3 regions of the Kitasatospora sp. NPDC018058 genome follow, and region 1 is predicted to be linked to each of the others. Evidence: riboswitches for the same ligand, from Rfam matches in the RefSeq annotation. Region 1 holds a riboswitch; each other region holds the start of a gene.

Region 1 (6,613 bases):
CATGGCCTTGCGGCGGTCGCCGAAGCCCGGGGCCTTGACGGCGACGGACTTGAAGGTGCCGCGGATCTTGTTCACGACCAGGGTCGACAGGGCCTCGCCCTCGACGTCCTCGGCGATGATGACGAGCGGCTTGCCGCTCTGCATGACCTTCTCCAGCAGCGGGAGCAGGTCCTTGACCGAGCCGATCTTGGAGTTGGCGATGAGGATGTACGGGTCCTCGAAGGTCGCCTCCATGCGCTCCAGGTCGGTGGCGAAGTAGGCGGAGATGTAGCCCTTGTCGAAGCGCATGCCCTCGGTGAGCTCGAGCTCCAGGCCGAAGGTGTTGCTCTCCTCGACGGTGATGACGCCTTCCTTGCCGACCTTGTCCATGGCCTCGGCGATCAGCTCGCCGATCTGGGTGTCAGCGGCGGAGATGGAGGCGGTGGAGGCGATCTGCTCCTTGGTCTCCACGTCCTTGGCCTGGGCCAGCAGCTGGTCCGAGACGGCGGCGACGGCCTTCTCGATACCGCGCTTCAGGGCCATCGGGTTGGCGCCGGCGGCGACGTTGCGCAGACCCTCGCGAACCAGGGCCTGGGCCAGCACGGTGGCGGTGGTGGTGCCGTCACCCGCGACGTCGTCCGTCTTCTTGGCGACCTCCTTGACGAGCTCCGCACCGATCTTCTCGTACGGGTCCTCGAGCTCGATCTCCTTGGCGATGGAGACACCGTCGTTGGTGATCGTGGGGGCGCCCCACTTCTTCTCCAGCACGACGTTGCGACCCTTGGGGCCGAGCGTGACCTTCACTGCGTCGGCGAGCTGGTTCATGCCACGCTCAAGGCCGCGGCGAGCTTCCTCATCAAAGGCGATGATCTTGGCCATCTGAAGTGGTCCTCCGGGACACGGTCGACTGCTCGGACCAAGGGGTGCCCGCGACGGACGGCCCTGGTGTGCGGGGGTCCATTCCCCTACCGCTCCCGGGGGCCTCACCGACCCGGTCCGCTGTCACTCTCACGCTGTGAGTGCTAACGCCAATGATTAGCACTCCGGGTGGTCGAGTGCAAGCCCAATCGGCAACCCGCGAGCCGCCGTCGAGCCCGCCGGGAAGGCGGACGGGAACGCGAACGGGCCCGCACGACGCGTGTCGTACGGGCCCGCCGAGAAGCACGAGGTCCACTAGCCGTGGGCCGTGCCGAGCTCCTGGAGCCGGAAGGGGTCAGACCGCCGCGCGAACCATGTCCGCCTGCGGGCCCTTCTGTCCCTGGGAGATCTCGAACTCGACCCGCTGGCCCTCCTCGAGGGTGCGGTAGCCGTCCATCTGGATAGCGCTGTAGTGGACGAAGACGTCCGCACCACCGTCGACCGCGATGAAGCCGTAGCCCTTCTCCGCGTTGAACCACTTGACGGTGCCCTGAGCCATTCCGAACTCCCCTAGTGCTGTGCTGGCCCTTCACGTGCCCGCAGGTCGCGGGCCCGGGTCTGGTTGGAGGCCGGCCCGGGGAACCCCCCCTGGGCGCAGCCGTGCACGCCGCAATCCTCCGCCCGGAACACCGAACGGCTCCCGGTGAGCGGGTGATTACGTCGACCGCCGCTGAATGTATCCGGATCGACGCCCTCTGCAACAGGGTCAGCCGACGGGAATTCCATAGACCCGTCAAGAGACAAGGCCGAGCAAGCTGGGAGAAACTCGGCATTTCGCGCCGGACATAGCGGACGAATTACCCAAATCCCTGCAGGAATTCTGACATCCGCCTGACATGTTTCACGGCCCTGAACTCAACCCGGCCCCAGTGTCCGGACGAGCTCCGGCGAAGCGCCGCGCGAGCCGAGAGGGAAGCCCCCGTTCCCAGCAGAGCCACACTCTACTCCGACTTGACCCGGAAATATTCCCGCCGAAATGCCGACGACCGCCCGCGCATACGGAGAGTCGAATTCCGTACGTACGGGCGGCCGGGAAGCGGGTTCGCGACGGCTCAGCAGCCGCCGGCCACCGCCGGGATGATCGAGACGCTGGCGCCGCCCTTGATCTCGGTCGCCAGGCCCTCGGCGAAACGCACGTCGTCGTCGTTCACGTACACGTTGACGAAACGGCGCAGCTTGCCGGTGTCGTCCAGAATGCGGGCGGAGATACCCGCGTGGTTCTTCTCCAGGTCGGCGATGACCTCGGCCAGGGTGGCCCCCTCGGCGGACACCTCGGCGGCGCCGCCGGTGTAGGTGCGCAGGATGGTGGGGATGCGGACGTTGGCGCTCATGGCTCTCCTAGCGGGGGGTAGGGGTGGTTCAGGCGGACGCGAGGCCGGCGGAGCGGAACGACTCCAGGGTCGGGCGGATGACGGCGGTCATCCCGGCGTCGGAGACGGCGTCCAGCGTCTTCAGGCCGTCGCCGGTGTTGATCGCGACGGTCTCCTTGGCCGGGTCCAGCCGACCGGTCTCGACCAGCTTCTTCAGCACGCCGACGGTCACCCCGCCCGCGGTCTCGGCGAAGATCCCCTCGGTCCGGGCCAGCAGCCGGATCGCCGCCACGACCTCCGCGTCCGTGACGTCCTCGACCGCCCCGCCGGTCCGACGGGCGATGTCCAGCACGTACGGGCCGTCCGCCGGGTTGCCGATCGCCAGCGACTTGGCGATGGTGTCCGGCTTGACCGGCTTGATCACGTCCCGGCCCGCCTTGAACGCGGCCGACACCGGCGAGCAGCCCTCGGCCTGGGCCCCGAAGATCCGGTACGGCCGGTCCTCCACCAGGCCGAGCCTGATCAGCTCCTGCAGCCCCTTGTCGATCTTCGTCAGCTGCGAACCCGAGGCGATCGGGATGACGATCTGCTCCGGCAGCCGCCAGCCCAGCTGCTCGCAGATCTCGTACGCCAGCGTCTTGGAGCCCTCGCCGTAGTACGGACGCAGGTTGACGTTCACGAAGCCCCAGCCCTCGCCGGCCGGGTCCCCGATCAGCTCCGAGCAGAAGCGGTTCACGTCGTCGTAGTTGCCCTCGATGCCGACCAGCTCGCCGCCGTACACCCCGGCCATCACGACCTTGCCCTGCTCCAGGTCGTGCGGGATGAAGACACAGGACCGGAACCCGGCCCGGGCCGCCGCCGCCCCCACCGCGCCGGCCAGGTTGCCGGTCGAGGAGCAGGACAGCGTGGTGTACCCGAACGCCCGCGCCGCCTCGATCGCGCAGGCCACCACCCGGTCCTTGAACGAGTGCGTCGGGTTGCCGGAGTCGTCCTTCACGTGCAGCGGAGCGGTGAACCCGAGCTCCCGGCCCAGGTTGTCCGCCTTCACCAGCGGGGTCCACCCCGGGTTCAGGTTCGGCTTGGACGCCACATCGGCCGGCACCGGCAGCAGCGGCGCGTAGCGCCAGATGGACGCCGGACCGGCCTCGATCCGCTTGCGCAGCTCCTCCGCGCGCTCGCTCCCGAACTCGTACGCGATCTCCAGCGGCCCGAAGCACTCCAGGCAGGCGAAGCTGGGACCGAGCGGGAACCGGGTGCCGCACTCCCGACAGGACAACGCGGCGGCGGGGCCGAGGTCAACGGGCGGGGGTCCCCCCGGCCGAAGGCTGGGGGAGGGTGCGGCAGTGTCGATAGCCATGGTGGCGGAGGCCTCTCTCCTCATCTTCCCCGGGGCGCGGTCGCGCCACAGGCCGGAATTGGCACCTGTCCCGCCGGGGCCTGTACGACAGCCGAGCGAGAAGGTTGCCGGGACGTCAACGGGCCGTTCCCTCAGTCCCTCTGGATGAGCTTGTGAAGTTGTGGTTCAGCGGCGACCCCGGCGCGCGAAGGTCCGACCGCTGTACGAAGACTGTATCCGAAGGCGTCACCCCTGAAAGGGGCCGTCCGCCACGCGAGATGGCCCGTTCCACCCGACCACGCCGAGGAGACCCGCCGTGCCCGCCGAACCGACCCCCGCACTCCTCCCACAGGCGGCGTCCTGGCTGCGCCGCCGCTCGTGGAGCGCGGCCGACCGGCCGGTTCACACCCTGCTGGAGGCCAAACGGCGCACCCGGCAGACCGTCAGCGTCGTCCTCCCCGCACTCGACGAGGAGGCCACCGTCGGCGACATCGTCCGCACCATCCGCCGCGAACTGATGGACCGCATCCCTCTGGTCGACGAACTGGTCGTCCTCGACTCCGGCTCCACCGACGCCACCGCCGCCATCGCCGCCGAGGCCGGCGCCCGGGTGGAGCACCGCGACGCCATCCTGCCCCGGCTGCCCGCCGTCCCCGGCAAGGGTGAGGTGCTCTGGCGCTCGCTGCTGGTCACCCACGGCGACATCGTCTGCTTCATCGACGCCGACCTTCGCGAGTTCGACCCCGCCTTCGTCTCCGGCATCATCGGCCCGCTGCTGACCGACGGGGACATCCACCTGGTCAAGGCCATGTACGACCGGCCCCTGGAGACCGAGAGCGGTGCGATCGTCCCGGCCGGCGGCGGCCGGGTCACCGAACTCGTCGCCCGCCCCCTGCTCAACCTCCACTGGCCGGAACTCGCCGGCTTCGTCCAGCCCCTCGGCGGCGAGTACGCGGCCCGCCGCTCACTGCTCGAACGACTGCCCTTCCCCACCGGCTACGGCGTCGAACTCGGCCTCCTGGTCGACGCGTTGGACCTGGTCGGCCTGGACGGCCTGGCCCAGGTCGACGTCGGCGTCCGGCACCACCGCCACCAGGACGGCCAGGCCCTCGGCCGGATGGCCGCCACCATCTACCGCACCGCCCTGGAACGCCTCGACCGCACCCACCGCCTCAAGGCCTCCGCCGACCTGGTCCACCCTCACCTCACCCAGTTCACCCGCGACCCGCAGACCCGCGCCTTCACCGCCCACACCCACCCCGTGACGGCCCTGGAACGCCCGCCGATGCACACCCTCCCCGAGTACGCGACCCGTCACTAGGGGGCCCGTCCCACTCCCGCCTGCGGGGCCCGCCCTCCGGGCGGACGACGCGAGTGCGAAGACGAGCCACGACGTTTGCCAACCCGACCCCCCGGCAACATGCCAACCATGGGCGATCTCACGACCGAACGTTCGAGCGCGACCGGCACCGCCCCCGTCCTGGTGGCCTCCAACCGGGGACCGGTGTCGTTCAGCACCGCCGACGACGGCACGCTGACCCTGCGCCGCGGTGGCGGAGGCCTGGTCTCCGGCCTCTCCGCCATCGCCGACCCCAACGCCGTCTGGGTCTGCGCCGCCCTCGGCGACGCCGACCGCCGAGCCGCGCGGGAAGCCCCCGACGGCCGCCTCGACCTGGCCGGCCACGACGTCGGCGGCCAAGCCGTACGGATGCTGGACATCGACCCCGAGACCTTCGCCCGCGCCTACAACGGCGTCGCCAACTCCACCCTCTGGTTCGTCCACCACCTGCTCTACGCGACCCCCACCGCGCCCTCCTTCGACGCGGACTTCCACACCGAATGGGCCGCCTACCAGGCCTACAACACCGCCTTCGCCGAGGCCCTCGCCGCCGAAGCCGCCCCGAACGCCGCGGTCCTCGTCCAGGACTACCACCTCTCCCTGGTCCCGGCCCTGCTCCGCCGGGCCCGCCCCGACCTGCGGATCGGCCACTTCTCCCACACCCCCTGGGCCCCGCCCGAGTACTACCGGCTGCTCCCCGACGACGTCGCCCGCGCCGTCCTCACCGGCGTCCTCGGCGCCGACCGGGCCGGCTTCCTCACCGAACGCTGGGCCCGCGCCTTCGCCGCCTGCTGCGAGGACCTCCTCGGCGCCACCGTCGACCACGACGCGATGACCGTCACCGTCACCCAGCCTTCGGCCGGGGGGACCCCCATCGGCCGCACCACCCACCTCGGCGTCCACGCCCTGGGCGCCGACGCCGACTTCCTCCGCGAACGCGCCCACCGCCCCGACGTGGACGAACGCCTCGCCGCCCTCCGCACCGCCGTCGGCGACCGCCGCACCATCGTCCGGGTCGACCGCACCGAACTCAGCAAGAACATCGTCCGCGGCCTCCAGGCCTACCGGCATCTGCTCCGCACCCACCCCGAGTGGCACGACCGGGTGGTGCACATCGCCTTCGCCTACCCCTCCCGCACCGATCTGGCCGAGTACCGCGACTACACGGCCGCCGTGCGGGAACTGGCCGAGGCCGTCAACGCCGAGTTCGCCACCCCCACCTGGCAGCCCCTGATCCTGCACGTCAACGACGACTTCCCGCGCTCCCTCGCCGCCTACCGGCTGGCCGACGTCGCGCTGGTCAACCCGATCCGCGACGGCATGAACCTGGTCGCCAAGGAAGTCCCGGTCGTCTCCGACAACGGCTGCGCCCTCGTCCTCTCCCGCGAGGCCGGCGCCCACGCCGAACTCGCCGAGGACGCCCTCACCGTCAACCCGTACGACATCATCGCCACCGCCGAGGCGCTGCTCACCGGCCTCACCATGAGCCGGGAGGAACGCGCCGGCCGCACCAAGCGACTGGCCGCGGCGGCCACCGCGCTCCCCCCGCAGCAGTGGTTCCTGGACCAGCTCAACGCGCTCTGACCGCCTCCTCCAGGGCACCCAACAGCTCCACCACACCCTCGGGGCCGTCGACCACCACATCCGCCCGGTCGGCGAGCTCGCGCACCGGCGCGTCCCCCACCGCCCCGGCGCACACCAGCAGCCCCGCCACACCCTGCCCGCGCAGCT
Region 2 (6,613 bases), on a different contig from region 1:
CCCGGGCGCCGGGCGAGGTGGAGCGCTATCTGTCGGTGGCCGAGCACGGGCTGATCGGCGACCTGCGGACCGTGGCGCTGGTGGGCACGGATGGGACGATCGACTGGTACTGCTGTCCGTCGTTCGACGCGCCGAGTGTGTTCGGGGCGATTCTGGACGCGGATCGGGGCGGGGCGTTCGAGTTGGCGGCGGCCGTGCCGTGCCGGACCAGGCAGTTCTACTTCCCCGACACCAATGTGCTGATCACCCGCTTTCTCACCGAGGACGGCGTCGGTGAGATCCAGGACTTCATGCCGATCGTCGGTGGTCATGTGGCGGGTGAGACCGGGCGGCATCGGTTGATCCGGCGGGTGGTGTGTGTGCGGGGCTCGATGCCGTTCCGGGTGCGGGTCGCACCGCGGTTCGGTTACGGGGCGCAGCCGCATGTGGTGCGGCGGCGGGGGGACTGTCTGGCGATCTTCGAGTCCGACGCGCTGTCACTGGCGCTCACCTCCACGGTGGCGTTCGAGTGCGACGAGCGGGACGTGACCGCCGACTTCAAGCTCAGCCAGGGCGAGACGGCGGTATTCGCGCTCGACCGGGTCGACGGCGCCGTGCCGCCGAGGGGCTGCGCCCACCGCGAGGCGGAGGTGGAGTTCAAGGCCACGGTGGCGTTCTGGCGGGGGTGGCTGGCGCAGAGCCGGTACCGAGGGCGGTGGCGGGAGATGGTGCACCGCTCGGCGCTGACGCTCAAACTGCTCACCTATGCCCCGACCGGCGCGATGGTGGCCGCGCCGACCACCAGCCTGCCGGAACGGATCGGTGGCGCACGCAACTGGGATTACCGCTACTTGTGGGTTCGGGACGCCGCGTTCTGCGTGTACGCGTTGCTGCGGCTGGGCTTCACCGGCGAGGCCGAGGCGTTCATGGGCTTCCTGACCGCCCGGATCGACCGGGACGAGACCCGGCCCTCCGGCCCGTTGCAGATCATGTACGGCATCGACGGCCGCTGCGAACTGCCCGAGCGCGAGCTTCCGCACCTGGAGGGCTACCGGGGGTCCGCTCCGGTGCGGGTCGGCAACGCGGCCGTCGACCAGCTCCAGCTCGACATCTACGGCGCCCTGCTGGACTCCGTCTACCTGTACGACAAGTGGGGTCAGCCGATCTCCAGCGAGCAGTGGGACGCCGTGTGCGCCGTGGTCGACTGGGTCTGTGCCAACTGGGACCAGCCCGACGAGGGCGTGTGGGAGACCCGCGGCGGGCGCAAGAGGTTCCTCTACTCCCGCCTGATGTGCTGGGTGGCGATCGAACGGGCCGTCCGGATCGCCCGGCGCCGCGGCCTGCCGGCCGACCTGGTGCGCTGGGGTGCCGCGCGTGATGCCGTCTACCGGCGGATCATGGACCGGGGCTGGTCCGCGGAGCGCAAGGCGTTCGTCCAGCACGAGGACGACCAGGTGCTGGACGCCGCGGTGCTGATGATGCCGCTGGCCAAGTTCATCGCACCCACCGACCCCAAGTGGCTTTCCACGCTGGACGCGCTCAGCGCCGACCTGGTCTCCGACTCGCTGGTCTACCGGTACGACCCGCAGGCCAGCCCGGACGGCCTGATCGGCGAGGAGGGCACCTTCTCGATCTGCTCCTTCTGGTACGTCGAGGCCCTCACCCGGGCCGGCCGCCTGGACGAGGCCCGGCTCGCCTTCGAGAAGATGCTCACCTACGCCAACCACCTCGGCCTGTACGCCGAGGAGATCAGCCACACCGGCGAGCAACAGGGCAACTTCCCACAGGCGTTCACCCACCTCGCGCTGATCAGCGCCGCCTACAACCTCGACCGCACCCTGGGTTGACGGAGGTGGCCTTCGGGGCTCGCCTTTAGCGGAGGCCAACCGGCGGCCAACCCCCTGACCGGATGATGCGGAGCGTCCGCACGGGAGGGGAAGGTTTGGCGGGTCGGCCGGGGAGTCTTGTATGGTTCCTCGCGAATCATCCAGAGGGGTGGAGGGACCGGCCCTACGAAGCCCCGGCAACTCCCCGGTCGACTCGGCGTCCGAAGTACGCGCCGCGCCGTCCGGGATCAGTGCCAACTCCGGCCTGTCGCCAACGTGGCGCGGGAAAGATGAGGAGACACGGTGCTCTCTGTGCTGTCCTTCGCCCGGGCGCTTCCCGCCCCGGCCCTTTCGCGTACCCGTCTCGTGCCCGGCGCAGGCGATCGGCCGACTTCTCCGGCCCGTTCCCGCTGACCACCCCCCGCTCCCCGCGGGGAGCCTCCGTGAGCGGAACCCACCCGTCGCTCACGGGGTTTGAGACTGGAGTACCCATCCATGGAGAACACGAGCGGCGTCGGCGTGCTCGACAAGGTCACCTCGATCCTCGGCACCCTGGAGGCAGGTCCCGCCACGCTGGCCGGACTCGTCGCCGCCACCGGCCTGGCGCGGCCCACCGCCCACCGGCTCGCCGTCGCACTGGAACACCACCGCCTGGTCGGCAGGGACCTCCAGGGCCGGTTCGTCCTCGGCCCCCGGCTCGGGGAGCTCTCGGCGGCGGCCGGGGAGGACCGGCTGCTGGCGGCCGCCGGCTCGGTCCTCATCCACCTGCGCGACGTCACCGGCGAGAGCGCGCAGCTCTACCGCCGCCAGGGCGAGGTCCGGATCTGCGTGGCCGCCGCCGAGCGGCTCTCCGGCCTTCGCGACACCGTCCCCGTCGGCGTCACCCTTCCCATGAAGGCCGGTTCCGCCGCCCAGATCCTGCTCGCCTGGGAGGAACCCGAGCGCCTCCACCGCGGCCTCCTGGGCGCCCGCTTCACCGCCACCGCCCTCAGCGGCGTCCGGCGCCGCGGCTGGGCCCAGTCCGCCGGCGAGCGCGAGCCCGGTGTGGTCTCCGTCTCCGCACCCGTCCGCGGCCCGTCCAACCGGGTCGTGGCCGCCGTCTCCGTCTCCGGCCCGATCGAACGCCTCACCCGCCACCCCGGCGCGCACTTCTCCCAGGCCGTCGTCGAGGCGGCCAACCGCCTCACCGAAGCCCTGCGACACCCCTGACCGCCCCGTCGCCCCGGCGGCTCCCGGCTGATCGTCGGAAACGATCAATCATGCCGGGGAACCGCCGATGTCCGGTCGGGGAAGGCGGCGAGGAGGGCGAGCCAGAGCTGGAAGCGGTCCTGCATGGACTGCAGCGATCGGCCGGTGAGGCGCTCGATCCGGTCCAGCCGGTAGCGGACGGTGTTGCGGTGGACGTACAGCCGGTCGGCGACCGCCTGGACCGAGCAGTCCGCGGCCAGGTAGGCGTGCAGGGTCGTGACGAGATCGGCGTTGTTGGTCTCGTCGAACCGGGTGAGCGGGCGCAGCACCTCGGCGGCGAGCTGTTTCAACGGCAGGTCGGGGCTGGACAGCAGCAGGCGGGGAAGGTTGAGCGGGTCGCCGGCGTGGACCCCGGGGCCCCGGGTGAGGGCCGCCTGGGCCTCGAACCCGCTCCAGCGCAGGCCGTCGACGCCTCGGTAGCAGCCGCCGATCCCGACCGCGGCGCGGGTGTCGAGGCCGGACAGCGCCGTGCCGAAGCGCCGGGCCAGCTTGTCCACGGGCGCGGACTGCGGGACCACCGCCACCAGGTACCGGTTGACCACGGCGGTGAGCACCGGCTCGGGGGATTCGGGGCGGCCCGCGGTCAGCCAGGGCAGCCGCGCCAGCCGCCGGTCCGCCGCCGCCCCTGCGCCGTCCGGTGCCAGGCAGCCCAGGACGACCCGGTGGGCGGCCTTGGCGTCCAGCCCGAACGCGGCGAGCCTGCGCTCGGCGGCGGCCGGGGCGAGCACGTCCCGCACGATGTCCTCGACGACCTGGCCGACCAGTTCCCGCCGCCCGGCCAGGTGGGCCTGCCGACGGGCCAGCTCCAGGCCCACCAGCCGAACCGCGTACGGGAGCACGTCCGCCGCGGGGCCGGCCGACCGCAGGCAGAGGAACGCCGCGACCATCCCGTCGACCTGCACCGGCAGGCACAACGGACCGACGTGACCGGCTTCGTCCGGGGACGTCAGCCCGGCCGCCCGCACCTCCTCGACCAGGGCGCCGGAACGCTCCGGGGCGGCGGCGAGGACCGAGCCGCGGCGGTCGAGGACGGCGACCTCGGACCCGCAGGCCCGCCGCAGCACCCCCAGCAGCGCGGTCAGGCCCTCGCCGGTCAGCAGGGCCTGGACCAGCAGATCGTGCTGATCCACCAGCCGCCGCTGCGCGCTGTGGTCCTCGGCCGTGACCCGTTCGGCGACCAGGCGGTTCACCGCGATGAACGGCGTCTCGTACGGGACCTCCAGCACCGCCAGGCCCAGCCGCTCGGCCTCGGCCACCGTCGCCCTGGGGACGCAGGTGCTGGGCACCGCGATCGCCGACAACGTGACGCTCAACCTGCCACTGGCCGCCGCGCTGTCCTGCGTACCCGTGGCCATGATCGTCGGCTACCTGCTCGCCGTGCGCCGGACCGGCGCCCTGGACTCGCTCTAGGAGTCGAACACCAGTGATCCTCTCCCGCCGTGCCCGGATCGCGCTGCGCGCGGCCATGGCCGCCGGCCTCGCCGTCGTCTACCTGCTGCTGATCCTCCTCAACTCGGTCAACCGGGACCGCTCCTTCGCCTGGCCGCCGACCGGACTGACCGCCGAGTGGTGGGTACGGGCCTGGCAGTCCGAGGGCGCCCGCAGCGCGCTGGTCACCTCACTGCGGGCGGGCGCGGGGGCCACCCTGGTGGCCCTGGTCCTGGGAACCATGACCGCGTTCGCGGTCCAGCGGTACCGGTTCTTCGGCCGGCAGACGGTGTCGTTCCTGGTGATCCTGCCGATCGCGCTGCCCGGCATCGTCACCGGCATCGCGCTCAACGCCGCGTTCCGCAGTGTGCTCGGCCCGGCGGGCATCGGGTTCGGCATGCTCACCGTCATCATCGGGCACGCCACCTTCTGCATCGTCGTGGTCTTCAACAACGTCATCGCCCGGCTGCGCCGGTTGTCGCCCTCCGCCGAGGAGGCCTCGGCCGACCTCGGCGCGCACACCTTCCAGACCTTCCGGTACGTCACCTTCCCGGCGGTGCGGTCGGCGCTGCTGGCGGGCGGGCTGCTGGCGTTCGCGCTCTCCTTCGACGAGATCGTGGTGACCACCTTCACCGCCGGCCCCGGCGTCCGGACGCTGCCGATCTGGATCTACGCCAACCTGTCCCGGCCCAACCAGGCGCCGGTGGTCAACGTGGTGGCCGCGGTCCTGGTGCTGCTCTCCGTGGTGCCGGTGTACCTGGCCCAGCGGCTGTCCGCCGACAGCCCCGGAGGGCGGCTGTAGCCGGGGGTGAAGCGGCCGGAGCGCCCTCCCGCGGCCGGGCCGACTGCTGTTCGGTGCAGGGGGCCTGGGCCTACCGCTCGCCCTGCCACAGGGCGCGCTCGACTGTGCGCAGGGCGGTGGCCGACTGCTCCCAGCCGTGCCACCGGGAAAGCGGGTGGGCGCCTCGGGCTTCGGCCCGAGGGTGAAGCCCGTCGCCTGCGGAGCAGGACAGGAAGGGACGTTTCGCCGTCAAGGCGGACCGCCGTTCGGGAACGCTCCCGGTCGGCCGCCGGGCTTCGGGCCGGCGGTGTCAGATGCCGAGGCGGGCGGCGATGCCGTCGAGGACGCAGTCGAGTCCGGTTTCGAACTGCCAGTCCTGGTCGTCCTTGCGGGTGGCCTCGCGGAGGTAGCGCTGGTAGGCGGGGTAGCGGCCGGTGTTGATCAGCCAGGACATGCGCGAGGCCAGGCCGGCGCGGGTCTGGTCGCCGTCGGCCCAGCCGTGCTCGCGTTGCAGCTCCAGCAGGGCGATCTCGGCGGAGACCGAGCCGCCGACGTAGCCGGTGACGGTGCGGAACACCGCCATCGTGGTGTCGGGGTCCAGGCCGTGCTCGGCGAGGGCGGCGAACGCGCGCTCCGGGACGGCCAGTTGGTTGGGGCTGAGGGCGGAGGCGGCGGCCCGGGCGGTCCACGGGTGGGACAGGTTCATGGCGCGCAGGTGGACGGCCAGGGTGCGCATGGTGTCGCGCCAGCCGGTGGTGGGGGCGTCCAGGGGGAGCCGGCCGTAGACGAAGTCGACCATCAGCTCGATGAGTTCGTCCTTGCCCGACACGTACCGGTAGGCGGCCATCGGGGCGACGCCGAGGGCGGTGGCCAGGCGGCGCATGGTGACGGCGTCCAGGCCTTCGGCGTCGGCGATCTCGACCGCGGCCTCGGCGATCCGGTGCGGGTTGAGCGTGGTGCGCGGGGCGGGGGCCGGACGGGCGAGGCGCTCCCAGAGCGAGGTCTGGGGCTTGGTCCGGTCGTCGTCCCCCGTGGGGGCCTGCGGGGCGGGCATGGTGACGGGTTCCTTCCGGCTGGATGTCCGCCCACCGTACCACTACGTGCGTACAACGTATCCGAAGTGGACGACGTACGCGCCCGTGTGTACGTTGTATCTCGCCGATACGGCGTACACATCGACTCGAAGGGGGACCCCCATGTCCATCGACCAGCAGCAGGCGCAGCCCGGGCCGGCCCGGGAGCGGCTGCGGGTGGCCGTTCTCGTCGGCAGCACCCGCAACGGCCGGTTCGCGCCGGTCGTCGCCGACTGGCTGCTCGGCCACCTCGGCACCCGCGGCGACATGAGTGCCGA
Region 3 (6,613 bases), on a different contig from region 1:
CCGCGCCGGGCCACGTCGTGCGGTGAGGCCGCCCCCGGCACCACCGCCTCGACCAGGTCCGCCGGGCGGATCTGGGAGACCGGCAGCGCCAACTCCCGCTGCAGCCCCTGCGCCGACTGCAGCACGGTGTCCAGCAGCAGCCGCAGCCGCATGTCCTCGACGCTGCGCCCCTCGCGCGCCGAACGGCGGCCCTGCTCGGCGACGTTCTCCAGCTCGGACACCCGGTGCCGCAGCCGGCGTGCCTCGCTCTCGGCCGCGCCGCGCTCGCTCGCCGCGTGCGCCCTCGCGGCCTCCAGCTCCCGGGCCACCCGCCGGGTCTCGGCCTGTGCCCGCCGGGTGTCGCTCTCCAGCGAGCGCACCTTCTTGCGCAGCGACTCGGCCTCCCGCCGGACGCCCTCGAACTCCGCGCGCTGCCGGTCCAGGTCGGCCCGCGCGGCCGCCCGCACCTCGGCCAGCTCGGCCTGCAGCTTCTCCACCAGCCGGCCGGCCTCCGCGGCCGCGTCCTCGGCGCCGACCCGCTCGGCCTCCTCGCCGGCCTCGGTGACCAGTCGGCTCCAGCCGGCCGAGCGCACCAGGTAGGCGGCGGCTGCGACGTCCATCGGATCGGCGGCGCCGGGAACGGTGCCCGACTCCAGCGCCTTCACCAGATCCGGCTGGCCCAGCCGCAGCCGCTCCGCTATGCGCACCCGGAAGGCCGGCTCGGACTCCAGCGCCGCCGCCAGCGCCGTGGCCGCGTACTTGGCCCGGCGCGCGGGGGTGAACTTGACGTACTGACGCAGGCTCTGCGGCAGCTCCGTCGACGGCAGCCCGCCCAGCGCGTCCGAGGCCAGCCCGACCACGCGCCGACGCACCCCCTCGGGCAGCGGCCGGTCGAGCTTCTCGACCACACGCTCCGAAACGGCGTCCGGGGCTCCGGACTCACCGGACTCACCGGACTCGGCGGTCTCCGGGTCAACGCCCTCCGGGAGGGGGGCCTCGGACGGGGCCGCCTCGGCACCCGGCTCCGGTGTCGGCGCAGCGGGCTGAAGCCCCTGCGCTTCGGCGGGCTCCTTCGCTGCGTCCACCACGTCCTCGGCTCCGATCCTGGTCCAGCGGGTGCGGCCGCGGCCGCCCCTGTCGTCACGCTCCGTGCGTCTTGTCTGTATTGTCCCGTGCGGCGGACGGGCGCGTCGCGCACCGCCCACCGCACCGACGGGGGTCAGCCCTGCTCGGCGTGGGCCTCCGCGCCCTCGGCGCCCGGACGGGCCACCAGCTCGACCTGGTCCACCGCGTTGCACCAGCGGCAGCGCACCGACTCGATCGTCTCGCTGTGCACCTCGGTCTCCTCGACCTTGGACTCGCCGGCCAGGTCGAAGTGCAGGAACTCGGTCACCCGCGCGGTGCGGGTCACGTCGAAGCGGGTGAGGTTGCCGCACAGCGTGCAGCGCCAGCGCGTCTCGGCGGTCAGAGCGGGGACGGTCATCGGGGATCCTCTCGGCTGGTCCCTGGGTGGGCTAGGCGCTCCCCCCGGAGCCCCGGCGTCGGCGGCGGGAGGCGGGAATGCCCGCCCCAAGCCTATTGCCTGGGGCAACCACCACGACCACCGGTTACCGGAACCCGAGGGCTAGTCCACCTGCCGTAAACCGCCGTGTCACCTGCGGCGTCCGGAGGGATGCTTGGCCGCATGGCACTCGCGGCCCCCGACCACACCGACGCGCGGGACGGCCGCCCGACGGTGCCCGCCCCGGCGGTCACCTACGCCCTGATCGCGGTCAACACCCTGGTCTTCCTGCTCGGCCCGGCAGCCGGGCTCAACCCGCTGTACAGCAGGGGTCAGGCCCGCCTCTGTGCCGAACAGCGGTACGAGCAGCGCTGGGGGGCCGTCCCGGCCGAACTGCTGGCCGGACACCCGCTGACCGCCGAACAGCTGGCCGAGGCCCCCGACCCGGTCCCCGGCTGCCCGGCCGCCCCCACCCCCGGCAAGCACCCGGCGGTGTCCGCCCTCACCGGGCTCTTCCTGCACGCCGGCTGGCTGCACCTGCTGGGCAACCTGCTCTTCCTCTATGTCTTCGGCCCCACCGTCGAGCGTCGACTCGGCCGGGCCAGGTTCCTCCTCTTCTATCTGGCGGCCGGCAGCCTGGCCTCGTACGGCTTCGCGCTCGCCGAGGCGCACTCGGCGGGCTCCACCCGGGTCCTGATCGGCGCCTCGGGCGCGATCTCCGGCGTGCTCGGCGCCTATCTGCGCTTCCACCCCCGCGCCCGGGTGACCACCCTGGTCCCGCTGCTCCTCTTCCTCCCGCTGCGCTTCCCGGCCTGGCTGGTGCTCGGCCTCTGGTTCGCCCTGCAGTGGTGGTCGGTGCACTCGGCCGGGCCCGGGGTGGCCTACCTGGTCCACGTGATCGGCTTCTCGGCCGGCTTCCTCTACGCCTGCACCGTCGTCGGCCGCCCCCCGAGACGCCCCGGCTGAGGCCCGATACCCTGGCCGCACCCCACAAAGGAGCCCGAACAGTGATCACCGCCATCGTCCTGATCAAGACCAGTGTCGACCGCATCCCGGAGATCGCCGAGGCCATCGCTGCCATCGAGGGCGTCAGCGAGGTGTACTCGGTGACCGGCGGCTACGACCTGGTGGCGATGGTCCGGGTCCGCCGCCACGACGACCTGGCCGAGGTCATCCCGGGCCGGCTCAACAAGGTCCCGGGCGTGGCCCACACCGAGACCCAGATCGCCTTCCGCACCTACTCCCAGCACGACCTGGAAGCGGCTTTCGCCCTCGGCCTGGACGAGTAGGACTCACCCCTCGCGACGGCCCCTGTCGATCTGCACAGTGGCGACGCAACGGCCACCCTCGTTGCGGTAGTTCCAGGCCGCGCCGTCCGTGACCAGCTCGCGGACGGCGGTCAGGAAGCGCTCGATGTGCTCGTCCGGCGTCCCGGCGCCGAAGCTCACCCGGATCGCGTTCAGGCTGCGCTCGCCCGGCAGCGAGGGCTCGGGCGCCCCGCACTCGGAGACCGGACCGGGCGCGGCCCCGGACTCCTCCCCGAGCAGGGTGCGCACCAGCGGGTGGGCGCAGAACAGTCCGTCGCGAACCCCGATGCCGTACTCGGCGGACAGCGCGGCCGAGAAGTGCGAGCTGTTCCAGCCCTGGACGACGAAGGAGAGCACGCCCACCCGGGCGGCGCTCTGAATGTCACCGGTCGCGCCGAACAGGCTGAGCACCCTGACCTGCGGGATCTCCGCCAGCCCCGCCGTCAGCCGCTCGACCAGCTGCCGCTCCCGGGCCTCCAGCGCGTCGAAGCCGGCCTCGGTCAGCGCCCGACAGGCCGAGGCGATCGCGTAGGCGCCGATGACGTTCGGCGAGCCGGCCTCGTGCCGGGCCGGGCCGGTGTGCCACTGGACGGCCACCGAGCCGTCCACCTCCCGCGCCACCGTCCGGGTCGCCCCGCCGCCGGCCAGGTACGGGTCGGCCGCGTCCAGCCAGTCCGTCCGCCCGGCCAGCACCCCGGCGCCGAACGGCGCGTACAGCTTGTGACCGGAGAAGGCGATCCAGTCGACGTCCAGCTCGCGCACCGAGACCCGGTGGTGCGGGGCCAGCTGGGCGGCGTCCAGCACCACCCGGGCGCCGTGCCGGTGCGCGGTCGCGGTCAGTTCGGCGACCGGCCACAGCTCGCCGGTCACATTGGAGGCCCCGGTGACGCACAGCAGCTTCGGCCCCTCGGGCGCCCCCGCGAGTGCGGCGTCCAGCGCGGCCACCGCCTCGGCCCGCGAGCGCGGCGCCCGCAGGTAGTCGACCTCCAGCCCGGCGTGCGCCCAGGGCAGCAGCGAGGCGTGGTGCTCGGTCTCGAAGGCGAACACCCGGGTGCCGGCCGGAACGGCGGAGGCCAGCAGGTTGAGCGAGTCGGTGGTGGCGCGGGTGAAGACCACCTGGTCGCCCTCGCGCAGGTCGAGGAACTCGGCGACGGTGCGGCGGCTCTGCTCGAACAGGTCGGTGGACAGCTGGGAGAGGTACCCGGCACCCCGGTGCACGCTGCCGTAGTAGGGCGCGTAGGCGGCGACGTCGTCCCACACCCGTTGGAGCGCCGGCGAGCTGGCCGCGTAGTCGAGCGCCGCGTAGCCGACCTTCTCCCCGCTGGCCAGCGGGACCTGGACGTCGTGGCCGAGGACGGCGAGCGGGGCGCATGGGAGGGGCCGCGCGATGGGGGTCCCCCCGGACGGAGTCCGGGGGAGCCCCGGAAGAAGGGTGGCGGCGGGCGACGGGTGGGAGACGGACATGAGGATGCACTCCTTCGGAGGTGGGGACCCCGGGAGTGCTAGTCGTCGGGCGTCCGCGCTTGTCGCACGGACGGCTTGCCGGGCGACCCGGTCCTCACCCAGGGCACCCCGCCACGGACGGAGGGTTGCCGGACAGCAAGCTGGGGCTTGACGCTGTCACTCATGACCTGGCCAGGACTCTAGGTCGGGTCCGTCGAGTGGTCAAACAGGAATCCACCATCCGGACGGTGTCCTCGCCCGCTCGCCTCCGGGGCGCTCGGACCCGGCGCCCCCTTCGGCTCGGGCGTGTGCGAAGGGCCCGCACCGCGAACCGGCGCGGGCCCTCAACCGCCGCCTCAGCTACGGCTGGTGACGTCCGCCCAGCGCCGCAGCAGATCCTGCGCCGCGCCCGAGTCGATCGCCTCCGCCGCCCGCGCCATGCCCGCCGCGAGCTGCTCGGTCAGCGGCGTGTCGCCCAGGTCGAGCGCCACCAGCGCCGCCGCGGTGTTCAGCAGCACGGCGTCCCGCACCGGCCCGCGCTCCCCGGCCAGCAGCCGGCGCGCGACCTCGGCGTTGTACGCGGCGTCCGCCCCGCGCAGCGCCTCGATGCCGACCAGCTCGATGCCGACGTCCCGCGGGTCGAAGGTGGTCTCGGTGACCACCCCGTCGCGCACCAGCCACACCCGCGAGGTGGTGGTGATGGTCAGCTCGTCCAGCCCGTCGTCGCCACGGAACACCAGCGCGGTCGCCCCGCGCCGGGCGAGCACCCCGGCGATCAGGCCGGCGAGCCGGGTGTCGAAGCAGCCGATCGCGTGCGAGGTGACCTTGGCCGGGTTGGTCAGCGGGCCGAGGATGTTGAAGGCGGTGGGCACCCCGAGGTCGCGCCGCGCGGTGGCGGCGTGCCGCATCGAGGGGTGGAACTTCGCCGCGAAGCAGAAGGTGAGCCCGACCTCCTCGGCCACTTCGGCCACCCGGCGGGCCGACAGGTTGAGCGCCACCCCGAGCTTCTCCAGCACGTCCGAGGAGCCGCTGGCGGAGGAGGCCGACCGGTTGCCGTGCTTGACCACCTTGGCCCCGGCGGCCGCCGCGACGATCGCCGACATGGTGGAGATGTTGACGGTCTTCGCCCGGTCGCCACCGGTGCCGACGATGTCCACCGCCGGGCCGGGGATGTCCAGCGGCTCGGCGTGCTCGTACATCGCGTCGACCAGCCCGGAGATCTCGTCGACCGACTCGCCCTTGGCCCGCAGCGCCACCATGAACCCGGCCACCTGAACGGGGGACGCCTCGCCGCTCATGATCCGGTCCATCGCCCACGCGGTGGACGAGCGGTCGAGGTCCTCCCCCTTCAACAGCGCCGCCAGGAGGTCCGGCCAGGTGCGGACCACCTGCGCGGGGTCGGTACCACCGTTCGCAGGGTTCACGTTCACCATGGCTGACTCCAGCTGTTGTCGGTTCCCCTACACCGGGGACGTCCGTACGGATGGAGCCAGCCTATCCAGCGGCGGGGTTCCTACGGCGGTGTCTTCTCTAGTGCTGAGACGACACCGCTCAACGCGTGGCCGGGGTCCGCTTGGCCAGTCGGGCCCGCAGCAGGGTGGCCACCGCCCCGGCCAGCGCGACCGGGTCCACCGGGCGGGAGATCGCGGCATCGGCCCGGCTCCAGGCGGCGAGCCAGGAGTCCTGCGGCCGGCCGATCAGCACCAGCACCGGCGGGCAGCCGTAGATCTCGTCCTTGAGCTGGCGCCCGAGGCCGAGCCCGCCGGCCGGCACCGCCTCGCCGTCCAGGACGCAGAGGTCGACGCCGCCCTTCTCCAGCGCCTTGAGCACCGCGGGGGTGGTCGCGCACTCCAGGTAGGACAGCTCCGGAAGATCCTCGGCGGGCCGACGGCCGAGCGCCGTCAGCAGCTGCTCGCGGGTGTTGCGGTCGTCGCTGTAGACGAGGACGGTGAGCGTCTCGTCGGTCGTGTACGCCATGGGCCCTGCTCCCTCAAGTGTGATCCGGACCACGTTCACCTGATCCGGATGCTACTCCCGTTTCCCCCGGTCCCGGGCCCCCATCGCGCACGTTCCCCCTCAAGTCGCCGCGCCCACGGCTCACCCGCCCGGAGGACAACCCGTCACCCGGACCCGCCCGGACCACCCGGACGGCCGACCGGGCACCCCGTCCCCTACAACCGGACGCTGCGCCGACCGTGCAACGACGCGCCGGGCAACGGGGTCGCGGGCCCCTCCGAGGAACCGTCAGAAAAGGGACACGCCGCTGCTCAGTCCCCGTCCGGACACCCCGTCGGCCGCCAAGCGGGCATACCGCACGCACCGGACACTCCGAGGGACACCCCCCGGCGTGAAGACGGAATAAGGGACCGACATAATGTCCGTC

The links. A riboswitch is a leader RNA that binds a small molecule or an ion and turns the genes downstream of it on or off. The one in region 1 is predicted to bind S-adenosylmethionine.
Region 2: another riboswitch for S-adenosylmethionine. It lies ahead of ACH4E7_RS22800 (IclR family transcriptional regulator); the one in region 1 lies ahead of thrC (threonine synthase).
Region 3: another riboswitch for S-adenosylmethionine. It lies ahead of ACH4E7_RS07960 (aminotransferase class V-fold PLP-dependent enzyme); the one in region 1 lies ahead of thrC (threonine synthase).

What each region holds. Positions count from the first base shown of each region.
Region 1 is NZ_JBIRFA010000015.1:151,023-157,635, forward strand. Features, by position in the region: gene groL (chaperonin GroEL) at 1-858, opposite strand, end outside; gene ACH4E7_RS22385 (cold-shock protein) at 1,193-1,396, opposite strand; gene ACH4E7_RS22390 (MoaD/ThiS family protein) at 1,950-2,228, opposite strand; gene thrC (threonine synthase) at 2,257-3,564, opposite strand; SAM riboswitch class I at 3,582-3,715, opposite strand; gene ACH4E7_RS22400 (glucosyl-3-phosphoglycerate synthase) at 3,860-4,864, shown strand; gene ACH4E7_RS22405 (trehalose-6-phosphate synthase) at 4,973-6,466, shown strand; gene otsB (trehalose-phosphatase) at 6,453-6,613, opposite strand, start outside.
Region 2 is NZ_JBIRFA010000016.1:7,354-13,966, forward strand. Features, by position in the region: gene ACH4E7_RS22795 (glycoside hydrolase family 15 protein) at 1-1,826, shown strand, start outside; SAM riboswitch class I at 1,960-2,102, shown strand; gene ACH4E7_RS22800 (IclR family transcriptional regulator) at 2,301-3,014, shown strand; gene ACH4E7_RS22805 (helix-turn-helix domain-containing protein) at 3,059-4,339, opposite strand; partial or broken gene ACH4E7_RS22810 (ABC transporter permease) at 4,350-4,463, shown strand; gene ACH4E7_RS22815 (ABC transporter permease) at 4,477-5,283, shown strand; gene ACH4E7_RS22820 (TetR/AcrR family transcriptional regulator) at 5,573-6,316, opposite strand; gene ACH4E7_RS22825 (NADPH-dependent FMN reductase) at 6,459-6,613, shown strand, end outside.
Region 3 is NZ_JBIRFA010000004.1:255,806-262,418, reverse strand. Features, by position in the region: gene ACH4E7_RS07980 (NYN domain-containing protein) at 1-887, opposite strand, end outside; gene ACH4E7_RS07975 (hypothetical protein) at 1,199-1,462, opposite strand; gene ACH4E7_RS07970 (rhomboid family intramembrane serine protease) at 1,664-2,446, shown strand; gene ACH4E7_RS07965 (Lrp/AsnC ligand binding domain-containing protein) at 2,488-2,769, shown strand; gene ACH4E7_RS07960 (aminotransferase class V-fold PLP-dependent enzyme) at 2,773-4,251, opposite strand; SAM riboswitch class IV at 4,302-4,419, opposite strand; gene trpD (anthranilate phosphoribosyltransferase) at 4,587-5,663, opposite strand; gene ACH4E7_RS07950 (hypothetical protein) at 5,782-6,207, opposite strand; gene ACH4E7_RS07945 (heme-copper oxidase subunit III) at 6,605-6,613, shown strand, end outside.